Regions from separate parts of the Blautia sp. HCP3S3_B11 genome, predicted to be linked through region 2. Evidence: riboswitches for the same ligand, from Rfam matches in the RefSeq annotation. Region 2 holds a riboswitch; the other holds the start of a gene.
What was found. A riboswitch is a leader RNA that binds a small molecule or an ion and turns the genes downstream of it on or off. The one in region 2 is predicted to bind cobalamin.

Region 1: it holds a riboswitch for cobalamin, as region 2 does, so the genes downstream of both, ACTNC0_RS15680 (succinylglutamate desuccinylase/aspartoacylase family protein) here and ACTNC0_RS02430 (sirohydrochlorin cobaltochelatase) in region 2, are expected to answer to the same signal.

What each region holds. Positions count from the first base shown of each region.
Region 1 covers NZ_JBQHVP010000023.1:3,346-10,996, reverse strand. The annotation lists gene sstT (serine/threonine transporter SstT) at 1-414, opposite strand, end outside; gene ACTNC0_RS15700 (hypothetical protein) at 903-1,991, shown strand; gene fucO (lactaldehyde reductase) at 2,177-3,322, opposite strand; gene ACTNC0_RS15690 (TetR/AcrR family transcriptional regulator) at 3,622-4,200, opposite strand; gene ACTNC0_RS15685 (DUF2284 domain-containing protein) at 4,529-5,008, shown strand; gene ACTNC0_RS15680 (succinylglutamate desuccinylase/aspartoacylase family protein) at 5,305-6,090, opposite strand; cobalamin riboswitch at 6,188-6,372, opposite strand; gene ACTNC0_RS15675 (M28 family peptidase) at 6,753-7,651, shown strand, end outside.
Region 2 covers NZ_JBQHVP010000002.1:198,755-206,405, reverse strand. The annotation lists gene ACTNC0_RS02460 (Holliday junction resolvase RecU) at 1-452, shown strand, start outside; gene hisZ (ATP phosphoribosyltransferase regulatory subunit) at 1,082-2,200, shown strand; gene hisG (ATP phosphoribosyltransferase) at 2,204-2,851, shown strand; gene hisD (histidinol dehydrogenase) at 2,854-4,155, shown strand; gene hisB (imidazoleglycerol-phosphate dehydratase HisB) at 4,403-4,993, shown strand; partial or broken gene hisI (phosphoribosyl-AMP cyclohydrolase) at 5,301-5,627, shown strand; cobalamin riboswitch at 5,751-5,927, shown strand; gene ACTNC0_RS02430 (sirohydrochlorin cobaltochelatase) at 6,139-7,536, shown strand.

The sequences.
Region 1 (7,651 bases), on a different contig from region 2:
CAGAGAAGATACCGGGTTTGCAACGACATTTAACAGAAGGTTATTTAACACCTCTGCAATGCCCTGTGGTGCGCTTGTATCAGTTGCTGCGTTTGCAAGTGTCAGTTTTACAGGAAATGCCATACTTGCAAATACTGCGATTACTGCTGCCAGTACTGTACTGAACATATAAAGAATAATAACTGTCTTAATAACTCCTCCGTGAGATTTTCCTGCGTTACACAGAGAACTGATAACCAGAAAGAACACCAGTAATGGTGCAATAGCCTTTAAAGCACTTACAAAGACATCACCCAGTATTGCGATTCCTGTGGCCTGTGGAACTGCGATTCCAAGAATCGCACCAAGGATCAGACCAACCAGGATTCTCTTTACCAGAGCGATCTCAGTCCATTTGTCCCAAAACTTTTTCATCTCTTTACTCCTTTTTTCCTTTACTTTGTTAAAACGCTGATACATTACATTATAGGGTAAACTCACGGAATATGCAAGGGGTGCACAGAATTTATACTAATCGCATAAATCCGCGCCGTATGTCTCGGGATTTTGGTATATTCATGCCAAAACACCTCGCGGGATAGCAGCGTGTGAACTGTTACCATAAGGAGTCTGCTTCGGTTAAAATACCAGATTACAGACTTGACAATATCAACTGTTTAGCCTATTCTATTTCTAATATAGCGAATATTAAGTTTCTGCTATATTGACGCAGATGAAAAATCAGACAAGTCAATATAGCAGTTACTTAATATTCGCTGTACTAATAGGAGCTGGCTTTTTGCACTGGAAAAAGCTGGCTGTTTTGCTGATTTGGCACATGCTGATGACAGGAATGACGAAAACTATAAATGCAGATATAACAAATATCTGATAATGTACATGAGAAGATGGAGGATAAATCTATGGATAACTGGAATAATGTGAAACTGGTACCGGAATTTTCAGAGCAGGGTGTAGACTGTTACCGTCTGGAGGGCGGAAACTACGAGAATGAATATTATGTGGTTTCTGAAGCAGAGACAAGAAAGCTTCTGAATACACCGGAAGTAGTTGGATACGAAGTGTATCATTGTCTGATTCCGTCCACTTCTCAGATGCTCTACTATTTCAAAGAACAGAAGAAAGTAACAACCGCAAATATTCTTTCAATTCTTCGTGGCGCATTAAACTATCCGCTTGAGGAGAGCTGCTACAGAGAACATATCCGTGTTCATGATATCAGTTTTCTTTCCAGCGAACGTGTATTTAATGAAGATGAGATCGCAGGTCTGGAGATCAAATACAGTAAACTAACAATGGTACCGGACAGTACTCTGCTGATTGGTGACATCATTGCAACTGGTGAAACATTAATTCACTGTCTGCGTTATGTAACAGATTTCTACAGAGAACACGGTACAAGGCTTCGCAATATTATCATTTTTACGATTGGCGGTACTACAGGAATTACGATTCTGGAACGTCTGACGAAAGAAATCCGTGAATTCTGGCCGGAATTTGAAGGATTTATCACAGTATATTATGAGGGAATTTTCAGCACTTATCAAGATAAGGGTGTATCCGGAATCAATCTTCCTGACGTAGACTTCTACTGGAAAGATGGTATTATTGCGCCGGAATTCAGAAGAGAGACTTTGTCCATGAGAAATCCGCTGTTTGAGAAATGTATTATTTATGATGGCGGTGCAAGACGTTATGAGATTCATGAGCATGTAGAGGAAGTTCTGGAATTCTGGAAGGAAATGTTACAGCGCGCGGATCAGATTGATTTCAAAGAACTGCTTGATGAGAAATTAGGTTATGTGACACCGATCTCTTATGAAAATTGGGTAAAGGCAAATCATTATGAGAAAATCAATCCATCCGTGAATAAATGGTTATACAAACAGGAACAGGGATATATCCAGAGTATGCAGGATGTGACTCTGAAAGAGATTGCTGAAGAGCGAATTCAGGAATTTACTACTGCTTTGAAAAAATATATTATTTAACCAAATCAGAAAAGTCCCTTGCTTCAATTGCCAAGAGCAATAAACAGCGGGTAGAGATTAACATAATATAGCCGGAATTTACGATTTATGATTAATTATCGTAAACTCCGGCTATATTTTTGTCAGTTTATTCTTCAAATATCCAGAAAAAAGTCCCCTTTCAGGGACTTTTTTATTTGCATAAATTACATAATCTTGCGGAACAGATCTTTCAGATCTTCTACGCTTGCATCTTTCGGATTTCCTGGTGCGCATGCATCTGCGTGTGCGGATTCAGCCAGGAACTGAAGGTCTTCTTCTTTGATAGCTTCCAGTTTTGTCGGGATTCCAACATCAACGGAAAGTTTCTTAACAGCTTCGATTGCTGCTTTTCTGTACTCATCCTGAGTCATTTCATCTACACCTTGAATGCCCATTGCTCTTGCGATTTCACGGTATTTCTCACCTGTGCATTCCTGGTTGTATTCCATGACGATCGGAAGCATCATTGCACATGCCACACCATGTGGAGTATCATAAACAGCACCAAGTGTATGAGCCATGGAATGAGCGATTCCAAGACCTACGTTAGAGAATCCCATACCTGCGATGTACTGACCAAGAGCCATTCCTTCACGGCCTTCTTTTGTGTTTTCAACAGCGCCACGAAGAGATTTGGAAATCAGTTCGATTGCTTTTAAATGGAACATATCTGTCATTTCCCATGCAGCTTTTGTTGTATAACCTTCGATTGCATGAGTCAGAGCATCCATACCTGTGGAAGCTGTCAGTCCTTTTGGCATAGAGGACATCATTTCCGGATCAATGATTGCAATAATTGGCATATCATGTGGGTCAACACATACGAATTTACGTTTTCTTTCTACGTCAGTGATAACATAATTGATTGTTACTTCTGCTGCTGTACCTGCTGTTGTCGGAACTGCGATGATCGGTACACAAGGTTTCTTGGTAGGTGCTACACCTTCGAGACTTCTTACATCTTCAAATTCCGGGTTTGCAATGATGATACCGATTGCTTTGGAAGTATCCATAGAAGAACCGCCGCCGATTGCGATCAGATAATCTGCACCGGAGTTTTTGAATGCCTGAACACCATGCTGTACGTTCTCGATTGTTGGGTTTGGTTTGATATCTGAATACAGTTCATATTCCAGTCCGTTTTTCTCAAGAATATCTGTAACTTTGCTTGTTACATGGAATTTTACAAGGTCAGGGTCTGAACATACGAATGCTTTCTTGAAGCCATGAGCTTTTGCTTCGTTTGCGATTTCTTCGATTGCTCCTGCGCCATGATATGATGTCTGATTTAAATTAATTCTGTTTGCCATAATAATTTCCATTCCTTTCATTTTCAATATTCATTGGTAAGCTTCCGCACCGCTTATCTTTGTTATTATATTAACAATGCGAAGTAAAAAAAGAAAGTTACACTTTCATGCAAATGTAACTTTTTCTCAGAGTTTGTATGATAGTTCCAAAAAACAGCAGGGAAAATTGTGCATGATTATTATACGCGAGTTGCTGGCAAAACTGTGTTTTACGCCATTAAACAGCTCATTTTTTTCTCTACGATCTTACTGTCAGAAAATCGCAACCGTCTTTGATACTTCCATAATTCCTGTTATATTTATGACAATATTTTCAATTCTTCAAACAATTCAGAGAGTTTTCCAGGCATCCCATCTACCAGAACTACTGCCAGTTCCTGCGGCGTACATTCCATTTCGCCAAGCACCCATTTTACAGTCATATAGATTGAGCTCTGGCAATACATTTCCAGAATACAATGAATAGTCTCATCTGCATCCCTGCCTGTTTTTTTCCGAATCAGTTTCTCGTAAAATGCCAGAATCAGCTCAAAATCATGCTGTCTCAGACTATTCTGACTGTCATATCGAAATGCCGCCGCAAAGAAAATATGTTCCTCCTGAATATAAGTAAACTTCTTTACCAGTGCCTCATACACCGTCTTTCCCATTCCCATATGCTCAAAAGATTTCGCCAGAAGCTTATCAAAATACCAGTTGATAAGATCAAATTTATCCATAAAGTTCCGGTAAAAGGTCTGTCTTGTAACACCACAGTTCTCCGTAATCTGCTTCACTGTAATGTTATCTACAGATGTTGTTTTCATGCACTCTTTCATTGACTGCGCAAGGCGGTATTTTGTTTTTTCACCCTTGCTTTTTTCGGTTGTCAGTTCCATTCAATTTTTCCTTTCACTACATGGCTCTACATCGAATAACTGCTCTACAGTTTCGGTTAATATACTGGTAAGAAGCTGCCAGTGGCAGGTTCTGTAGGTGACCTTCGCTCAAAAAAAACACCTCGCGGGGTACTACCTGTGAACAGTAACATATACTATTTATTATAACAAGAATTCTGCAAAACAGCCAGACATAAACGCTCGAATTATGCTATAATCCTATTATGATGTCGGAATCAAAGGTAAATCAATTTTACTCTGTTCTGACACCCAGTCATTGTTTTATAGCAAAATATTTCATCCACTTACAGAAGGGAGATTTTATCTTATGGATCTTATAAAAGAAGCACTTTCCATGGGCTTTGCCAATGCAGCGATCATGGATACAAAAGACCTGGTATTTGTACCGGAATACCGACAGTTTTGCGAAGACAATATGTGTGGAAATTATAATCTGGTGCCGGCATGTCCACCTGCCTGCGGCACTGTAGAGGAAATGCACGAAAGAGCAATGAAGTACGAAAAAGCACTGGTTCTTCAGACTGTTTTGAAAGATCCTCTTATGGATCCAGTTCTTTTTAAACAGGCGAAACATGCGCAGAATATTCTTACAGAACAGCTCGCCAAGCGTATGCAGGAAACCGGAAAAGATGATGTTCTAATCATGAGTGCAGGTCCATATAAAAATTGTTCCTGCATGTCAGCCTACAGCGTAGATGCGCAGAAGATGGCAGATGCCGCAGGAATGATCTGCTGGGCAGACGATTCAGATGTGAGATTCTTTACTCAGATTCTGTTTCATGAATAGACAGGCAGATTTTGTATTTCCGATGATTGCCCAAAAAGCTCATCACAAAAATAATGCAAAATACGACCGCACTTTATCTCCAATAATGAGATATTGTACGGCCGCATTTTATTTTCAGTCAGCCATGTCAATCGGATATTCGCAATCCGCTTTCGCTACGTGGCTCTACACCGAATAACTGCTTCACAGTTTATCAGGAGAGGCTTGTACCCCTCCTGATACAAGTAAGTCCCCACCCACTGCTTATTGCTCTTCGCAACCTCCGCAGGGGACTTTTTTACTATATGATTCTCATGTTACTTATGGTGTTTATCATTTTCATGCTTACTATTTCTGTGTTTATCACTTCCATGTTTATGATGGTGGTGTCCATGCTTATGTTCTTTATTTCCGCAAACCTCACATCCAAGTTCAATTTTCCCCTGTTTTTCCTCATCCCAGGTTCCATAAGATACCATCGGCGTGTCTTTCATAATACACAGACTGATTGTCTGATAAAGGATAATCCCGCCCATCTTAGCTCTGTAGACAAACAGTTCACATCCAAAATAATCACAGATTTTTCCCAGCACTTCTTCCTCTTTAAAGGTCTCTCCTGGCTGTTTTGCAGGATACCAGCATCCGGACACCGGGGCATCTTCATAAATCACAGGACTTACTTCTACCGGAGGTTCACCGTGCGTATGGAACTTGCCGCAAAGAACACCAAGGTGTCTTAAGATATTCTTTACATCATGAACATCTTCTGCAACCAGATCTTCACACCAGCGGGAGCTGTGTCCACGTTCCAACAAGATACTTGGAATCCCCATACTTCCGGCATAGTTGTAAGCTCCGCCGGTTCCATACATAGATGTTACCAGATAGTCCACATGTGCGATCTCTGCCATCTCACGGCTCTTTGCCGCAACTTCCGGAGTAGCTGCCCCTGTACAATATACATAGGATACCAACCCCTCGAAGCCATCCCCGCAATGCAGATCGATATAATAATCTGCCTTCGGGAAAAACTCTGTCACAACAGTATAAGCGATCCTGTCACTAAGTGTACCATTCGGATTTCCCGGAAAAACTCTGTTCAGATTCTTTCCGTCTTCATACGTCAGGTCATGGTGCGATGCTCAAATCCCGTCCGGTTCATCAGACGGATTACTATGATATTTCCCGCAATCTTCTTCGGATCCAGATCGTTAGCCAGCTACATGGCTGCCTGAATACCTACATATTCCGCATTACTGTTCACATGGTCCAGTGACATTTTTTTCCGAAACTCCCTATTACAGTGACGGGATCGTACCGGACTTGCACCGGTTTCTCTATTAATCCTTGCGGAACTTACAACGACTGGTTCAAAACCAATAAATGTTATTTAATTTTTGCGATATCAGTATACGCTGATTTTTTATTGTTTGTCCAGTATGTTCTATTACCAAAGCATATTGTATCCAAAAATATACAATACTCCGCTTTATCTCGCTTATTTGCTTTTTTATGCTACTATAGCACGGCGTTTTTCACTATTTTTCAGATTTCTGCCTTTTATCTTACTGCTCACTTCGTTTTTATAGTAATTTCAGATTGTCTCCTTTTTTTCAACAACCAATAAACAGTGATTGTAGAAGCTACCTTGCTATGCTAAAATATTTTTATAACAATTTCAGGAAAGAGGCGAAACAAATTGAACATTGAAGATTCCTGTATCTCCTGCATTGACACAGACTGGTCCTATCAGCTTGCCAAACGCATGGAAAAAGAAAAAACAAATCCTGTTCTCGGCTATCGTACCGCAGGTTCTGCCGCTGAAACCGCCACAGGTGATATGTTATATAAAGAAATGAAAGAAATCGGACTTATCGATGTAACCAGGGATACATTTACATTGGACGGCTGGGAATTTGAGAAAGCTGTCTTGAAGTTTACGGATGATGACGGTCTGGAACATGTTTTTCAGATGGGCGGATATCAGACAAATTTTAAAACTGACGGCTTCCAGGATTATGAATTAGTTTATCTTGGAAAAGGAACCGCCGCTGATTATGAGGGCGTAAATGTAAAAGGTAAACTGGTTATGGTTGAGATCAACCAGCGTGATGAATGGTGGATCAGTTTTCCTGTTTATCAGGCCTATCTGCGAGGCGCCGCTGCTCTTATTGCAGTTCAGGCCAATGGTTACGGCGAAATTGCAGAAACTGCCCTCAACGCTCAGGATATCGCAGGCCCGGACTTCGCGCCTGCATTCTCCCTGTCACAAGCAGATGCCAAAATTTTAAAGTGTGCAATCCAAACCAACGCTTTTACACACCAGAATAATCAGATGACTTCTGAATCCTCACATGGTAATCTGGATCATTCTGAAACTTCTCCGGAGGCAGATTCTTCTATATTAAGAAAACAAACTTTAAAAGTATCACTTGATGCCCGTTCCAGAGTCATTCCGGATACCAAGGCCAGCAACATTGTCGGTAAGATTCAGGGAACTGAAACTGACGCCATGATTGTACTATCTGCTCACTATGATTCCTATTTCGACGGATTTCAGGATGACAATGCAGCGATTGCCATGATGCTCGGCATCGCCCGCGCACTTGTAAAAGGCGGTTACAAACCAGCTCATACCCTTGTCTTCTGCGCGATGGCCGCCGA
Region 2 (7,651 bases):
AAGAACTTGCACTCATCCAGAAAATCCCAACACCCATCACCCCCGTCCGAATGGACAAAGAAAACCGTCATATCACCCTGGCCTACTTCGAACAGCGAAGCACCGTAGACTACATTGGAGCAGTACAGGGAATCCCCATATGCTTTGACGCCAAAGAATGCGCCACAGACACCTTCCCCCTCGCAAACATCCATCCCCACCAGGTAGAATTCATGCAGGCATTTGAAAAACAAGGCGGCATAGCATTCTTTCTCATATTCTACAGCCACGAGAACCAATTCTACTACCTCCCCTTGCGCCACCTCCTCATCTTCTGGACCCGAATGCAAGAAGGCGGTCGCAAAAGCTTTCGCAGAGAAGAACTCAATCCGCAATACTATCTCAACAAAAAAAATGGATTCTTAGTTCCGTATCTTGACGGGATTCAGATTGACTTAAATGAGAGAGAATAGAGGGTGTATGTCATCTTATAAAGGGACGCGCAGAAACATATTTGCTTTTTGCTTAGTTAGCTGGTAAATTTCTTTATAAGAAATGATTAGCAACGAGAGTTCAGACATTTGTTTTTTACTATAATTTGGTTGAGGAAAATGCCATTATGTGATTCTTTAAAGTTTTTCAGTTAAAAAATTTGGGGTACTAAAAAAAGAAAAGTAAAAACTTTACACATGGAATTATAATTTTCCATATTTCAATTCCCAGCTCAGAAAGATATGATATCCCAGATGCATTTGCAGACGTCTTAGAGTTTCTTAGTCTCCCGGAAATCTGCGTTATGAGAAGAAAAGTCCCTTGTCTGAGCGCCAGCGAGTAATTCCGGACTTTTCTGCTCATGCTTTTAGCAGATTTTCGGGAGACTTAGAAACTCTTAGATGTCGAAACCGCATCTGGGATATCATATCTTTCTGAGCGTCCCTTCCAAATCAAATAAAAAACAACTCCGCAGGGATTGACAATTCCGCCAAAACCCTATATAATTCTATCTAGTTTTGTATTAGCTTGGTATCACGTTACCAAATTAAAGCGATAAGGAATAAAACATAATAAGAAACAAAAAAACATAACCACAGGAGGACCAACCATGCAACGTATTTTTCACACCCCGGAAGGTGTAAGAGACATCTACAACGGCGAATGCAGCCAAAAAAGAAAGGTACAGGAGAAAATCCATCGCGTCTTCCACCAGTACGGCTATGAAGACATAGAAACTCCGACATTTGAATACTTCGAAGTATTCAGCCGCGAAGTAGGAACCATCCCATCCAAAGAACTCTACAAATTCTTCGACCGCGAAGGCAACACTCTGGTACTCAGACCAGACTTCACCCCGTCCGTATCCAGAGCCTGTGCCACCTACTTCTCCCCGGACAAAGAACCAGTAAGCTTATGCTATACCGGCAACACATTCATCAACAATTCCAGCTATCGAGGCCATCTCAAAGAAACTACACAGATGGGCGTAGAACGAATCGGAGATGAATCCGCAGACGCAGATGCAGAACTTCTCGCCATGACAGTCGAATGTCTCCTGGCAGCAGGACTGACGGAATTTCAGGTCAGCGTCGGACAGGTAGATTACTTCAAGTCCCTCTTAAAAGAAGCAGAACTCGGCCCCGAAGCAGAAGAACGCCTCCGAACCCTGATCTCACAGAAAAACTCATTTGGAGTAGAAGAATTCGTAGCAGAGCAGAAAATTAAAGACAGCATGGTAAAAGCCTTTATCGAAATCCCACAGATGTTCGGTTCCGAAGAAGTCTTAAAGAAAGCCAGAAGCCTGACAAACAATGCATGCGCACTCGAAGCAGTTTCCAGACTCGAAGAAATCTATGAGATCATGAAAAACTACGGCTACGAGAAATACATCTCTTTTGACTTCGGAATGCTCAGCAAATATCAGTACTACACAGGAATCATTTTTCAGGCATACACCTATGGAACCGGCGAGCCAATGATCAAGGGCGGTCGTTACAATGGCCTGATGAAACACTTCGGTAAACCGGCGGCCTCTATCGGATTTGCGATTGAAGTAGACAATCTTCTTCTTGCACTTTCCAGCCAGAAACTGCTCTCTGAGAAAGAAGAGAAGCCGGAAGTGATCGAATATGAGCCACAGGATCGTGCACAGGCGATCAAAGAAGCACAGAAACTTCGCGCAGAAGGCAAATGTGTGGCATTACGTTTGAAAAAGGAGGCCAGATAAGCCATGAGATACCTGACAGTTGCCCTGACCAAAGGCAGACTTGCCAACAAAACAATGGAAATGTTTGAGAAAGCAGGAATCACCTGCGAAGAAATGAAAGATAAAGATTCCCGTAAACTGATCTTTACAAATGAAGAATTAAAAATGAAATTCTTCCTTGCAAAAGGTCCGGATGTTCCTACCTATGTAGAATACGGCGCGGCAGACATCGGAATCGTCGGAAAAGATACGATCCTTGAAGAAGGCCGTAAGTTATATGAGGTTATGGACCTCGGATTTGGAAAATGTAAAATGTGTGTCTGCGGACCGGAGAGTGCCAGAGAGGTTCTGGAGAACAACCAGCTCATCCGTGTAGCAACCAAATATCCGAATATTGCAAAGGACTACTTCTTTAACAGAAAACATCAGACCGTAGATCTGATCAAATTAAATGGTTCTATCGAGCTGGCACCGATCGTTGGTCTGTCAGAGGTTATCGTAGATATCGTAGAGACAGGAAGCACACTGAAAGAAAATGGTCTCAAAGTATTAGAAGAGGTTTGCCCGCTGTCTGCCAGAATGGTTGTCAACCAGGTAAGCATGAAGATGGAGAACGAAAGAATTCGCAAACTCATTGAAGATTTAAGAAGAGTTCTGCAGGAGGAAATGTAAAGATGCGTACAGTAAAATTAACAAAAGAATCCACAAAAGATATTCTTGAGAATCTGCTGAAAAGAAGCCCGAACAACTATGGGAAATTTGAATCCAAAGTAGCTCAGATTCTTGATAAAGTAAAAAATGAAGGAGATGCAGCACTCTTTGCCTACACAAAGGAATTTGACAAAGCAGATGTAACAAAAGAGACAATCCGTGTCACGGATGCAGAGATCGAAGAAGCATATGCGCAGATAGATCCTGCACTTCTTGGCGTTATCCGCAAAGCACTTGTCAACATCCGCAAATATCATGAAAAACAGATTCAGAACAGCTGGTTTACAAGTGAGACAAACGGAACTATGCTCGGCCAGAAAGTGACTCCGTTAAACAGAGTAGGTGTTTATGTACCTGGCGGAAAAGCAGTTTACCCATCATCCGTACTTATGAATATCGTACCTGCAAAAGTAGCAGGAGTACCGCACATTGTTATGACAACACCTCCTGGAAAAGACGGCAAAGTATGTGCATCTACACTGGTAGCTGCCAAAGAAGCAGGGGCGGATGAAATCTACAAAGTAGGAGGCGCTCAGGCAATCGGCGCACTGGCATTTGGAACAGAGAGCATCCCGAAAGTAGATAAGATCGTAGGCCCTGGAAATATTTTCGTAGCCCTTGCAAAGAAAGCAGTATACGGATATGTAAGCATTGACTCTATTGCAGGTCCAAGTGAGATTCTTGTTCTGGCAGATGAGACAGCAAATCCACACTTCGTAGCAGCAGACCTTCTTTCCCAGGCAGAACATGATGAACTTGCCTGCGCGATTCTGATCACTACAAGCGAAGAATTTGCAGCCAAAGTAGACGAAGAAGTAAAGGGCTTCGTAGAAGTCCTTTCCAGAAAAGAGATTATCCAGAAGTCTCTTGATAACTTTGGCTATATCCTTATTGCGGAAGATATGGACGAGGCAATCGAAGCAGCCAATGAAATTGCTCCGGAACATATGGAAATCGTGACAGCCAACCCGTTTGAAGATATGATGAAAGTAAAGAATGCAGGTGCGATCTTTATCGGAGAATACAGTTCAGAACCTTTGGGAGATTACTTCGCAGGTCCGAACCATGTACTCCCAACAAACGGAACAGCCAAATTCTTCTCTGCACTTTCTGTAGATGATTTCATTAAGAAGTCAAGTATTGTATATTATTCTAAAGCAGCGCTGCGTGACATCCACAAGGATATCATCCAGTTTGCAACCTCCGAACAGCTTACTGCACATGCAAACTCTATTGCCGTTCGTTTTGAGGATGAGGATAAATAATAGCGTCAGATTTTTTTAAGAAATAAATAGAAGAGAAGCTATTTAACCAAATCAAGTAAGTCCCCTGCGGAGGTTGCGAAGAGCAATAAGCAGTGGGTGGGGACTTGCTTGTATCAGAAGGGGTACAAGCCCCTTCTGATAAACTGCGAAGCAGTTATTTGGTTATGAGCAAGTAGCGAAAGCGGATTGCGAATATCCGATTGACTCCATTACATATTACAGAGAGAAAAACAGCGAGGACGTAATTATGGCAAGAGAAGCCTCAGTAGAGAGAAATACAAAAGAAACCGAGATTAAATTAAAGATTAATTTGGACGGAACCGGATATTCCGATATCGAAACAGGAGTGGGATTTTTTGACCATATGCTGGATGGATTTACCCGTCATGGACTTTTTGACTTAAGTGTCAGAGTTCATGGTGACCTTCAGGTAGATGATCATCATACGATCGAGGACACAGGAATTGTTCTCGGAACCGCATTAAAAGAAGCAATCGGCGACAAAAAAGGAATCAAGCGTTACGGCAGCTGTATCCTTCCGATGGATGAATCCCTTGTGCTCTGTGCGATTGACCTGTCCGGAAGACCGTATTTTGCATGGGATGCAGAATTCACTACAGATAAGATTGGCGATATGTCTACAGAAATGGTAAAAGAATTTTTCTACGCTATTTCTTATTCCTGCGGCATGAACCTCCATATCAAGGTTCTGACTGGTGGAAACAACCATCATATGGCAGAAGCCATGTTCAAGAGCTTTGCCAAAGCACTGGATGCAGCAACATCTTATGACCCGAGAATCACAGATGTATTGTCTACCAAAGGAAGCCTTGCGTAATGTAGATAATTGGTAACTATTCAGCAGTCTACTATCCCGCGAGGTGTTTTGGCATGAACATGCCAAAATCCCGAGACATACAAGTCAAAATCCCATCGCCGAAGGCGATTTTTAATGGATTTTGACTCGTAACTGTGAAGGTACTGAACAGTTACGATAATTGCAGAATAATGAAAGATGTTCCCGGAATAGCAGAAAAATAGTATTATCTTCGGGCTATGTGGAACATCTTTTGAGATAAAGATAAAATAATGCATTATAAGTTAATCAGGAGAGCGTGATAAAGATGGAAAATACAGCAAATTTAAAGAGCAGCATCGCCTGGTCGGATTTCAAGTTAAACAGCGACGGAATGGTACCTGTAATCGCACAGGACTATCAGACAAACGAAGTCCTGATGCTTGCATACATGAATGAAGAAGCATTCAATACCACACTTCAGACCGGCAAAATGACCTACTGGAGCAGAAGCCGCAATGAACTCTGGATCAAAGGCCTCACTTCCGGACACCTTCAGTTTGTAAAGTCTCTTACATTAGATTGCGATAACGACACCATCCTTGCAAAAGTAGAGCAGATCGGTGCAGCCTGCCATACAGGAAACAGAACCTGCTTCTTTAAAACACTGACAGAGGCAGTAAAGTAAGAGAATCAATGTTGTTTCTCATATAGTGTAAAAACATTAATAGGAAATATATAATTGTATTGACATTTTTTATTAAATGTGATAAAAAAAGAGTATCCGAATTGAATATGTGCAATGTTATAGCGCGAAGGTTACATCATATATGATGTGCAAAAGAGAATCCGGTGAGAATCCGGAGCGATACCGTCACTGTGTATGGGAGCTGTTTTTCAGAGACCACTGGGCTGCCGGGAAGGGGAAAACAGCGATGATCGAAGTCAGGAGAACTGCCTTGGCGTGGAATTTAAGGTCTGCGGTATACAGAACCTATATTCTCATAACTATACATAGCTCTTTTATATAAATGAATCAGGCAGTCTGATTGAATTATGAATTGTGAGATATCTGGCTGATTCATTAAAAATCGTGTATTTATGGGAAAGTGGCAGCTGCAGAATATATGGCTGCTTTTTTGCATACGTCTGTCCGGAAATACAAGAAATAAAAGAGGAAAAACAAAATGAAAAGAAAATCCATGTTAGCTTTATTACTTGCAGTATCTATGACCTGCTCCATGACAGCAGCAACAGGTGCAGTAGCATTTGCATCTGATGACACAGCGACAGAAGAATCAGCTGACGATGCAACAGAGGAAACAGCAGATGATGCAGAAGCGGATGAAGCTTCCGATGACACAACAGAAGCATCTGATGATGATCAGAAAGCAGCAGATGAAGTAGCTGCCCTGATCGACAAAATTTATGTTCAGGAAAGAACAGATACAACTGATGACGACTGCAAAGCAGCAAAAGAAGCATGGGACAAACTGACAGATGCTCAGAAAGAACTGGTAGAAGGTGAAGAAGCAAGCCCTGAATACTTTGGTCGTGACACAGGTGACGCTTCCAAAGATGATCCGCGTAATCAGGATGAAATCGGTGAGAACGAACTCCTTGTAGTAAGCTTTGGTACATCTTTCAACGACAGCCGTGCAGAGGATATCAAAGGAATCGAAGATGCTCTTGCAGAAGCATATCCGGACTGGTCAGTAAGACGTGCATTCACAGCACAGATTATTATCAACCATGTAGAAGCAAGAGATAATGAAGTAATCGATAACATGCAGCAGGCACTTGACCGTGCAGTAGACAACGGTGTTAAGAACCTTGTTGTACAGCCTACACATCTGATGCATGGTGCTGAATATGATGAAATGGTAGAAGCTATCGACGGATATAAAGATAAATTCGAATCCGTAGCAATCGCAGAGCCAATGCTTGGTGAAGTTGGCGATGACGCTACAGTGATCAACGACGATAAGAAAGCAGTTGCACAGGCAATCACAGATGAAGCATGCAAAGAAGCTGGATTTGATGATATGCAGGCAGCAGCAGATGCCGGTACAGCATTCGTATTCATGGGACATGGAACATCCCATACAGCTAACGTAACATATGATCAGATGCAGACACAGATGAATGACCTTGGATTCACAAATGCATTCATCGGTACTGTAGAAGGTGAGCCAGAAGATACAGCTTGCGAAGCAGTTATCGAGAAAGTAAAAGAAGCTGGATTTAAGAATGTAATTCTTCGTCCTCTGATGGTTGTTGCCGGTGACCACGCTAATAACGATATGGCTGGTGATGATGAAGATTCCTGGAAATCTCAGTTCGAAGCATCTGGTGATTTCGACAGTGTAGACTGCCAGATCGCAGGTCTTGGAAGAATTGAAGCTGTAGAAGATCTCTATGTAGAGCATACAAAAGCAGCAATTGATTCTCTTGGAACATCTGATGAAGCTGCAACAGACGATGCTGATGCAGAAGCAGCAGATGATACAAAAGATGAGGCAGCGGCTGACGATACACAGACAGAAGAAGCAGCAGATGATGCTGCAGAGGCTGACGCTGAATAATAGAATAAAAAGTTATTTCTTTAAATAACATTGTCCAAACAAATAAGCTGCCCGGAGAACTTGTAAAAGTTCCCGGGCAGATATATTATATGATAAGAGAGGATGATATTTTTTA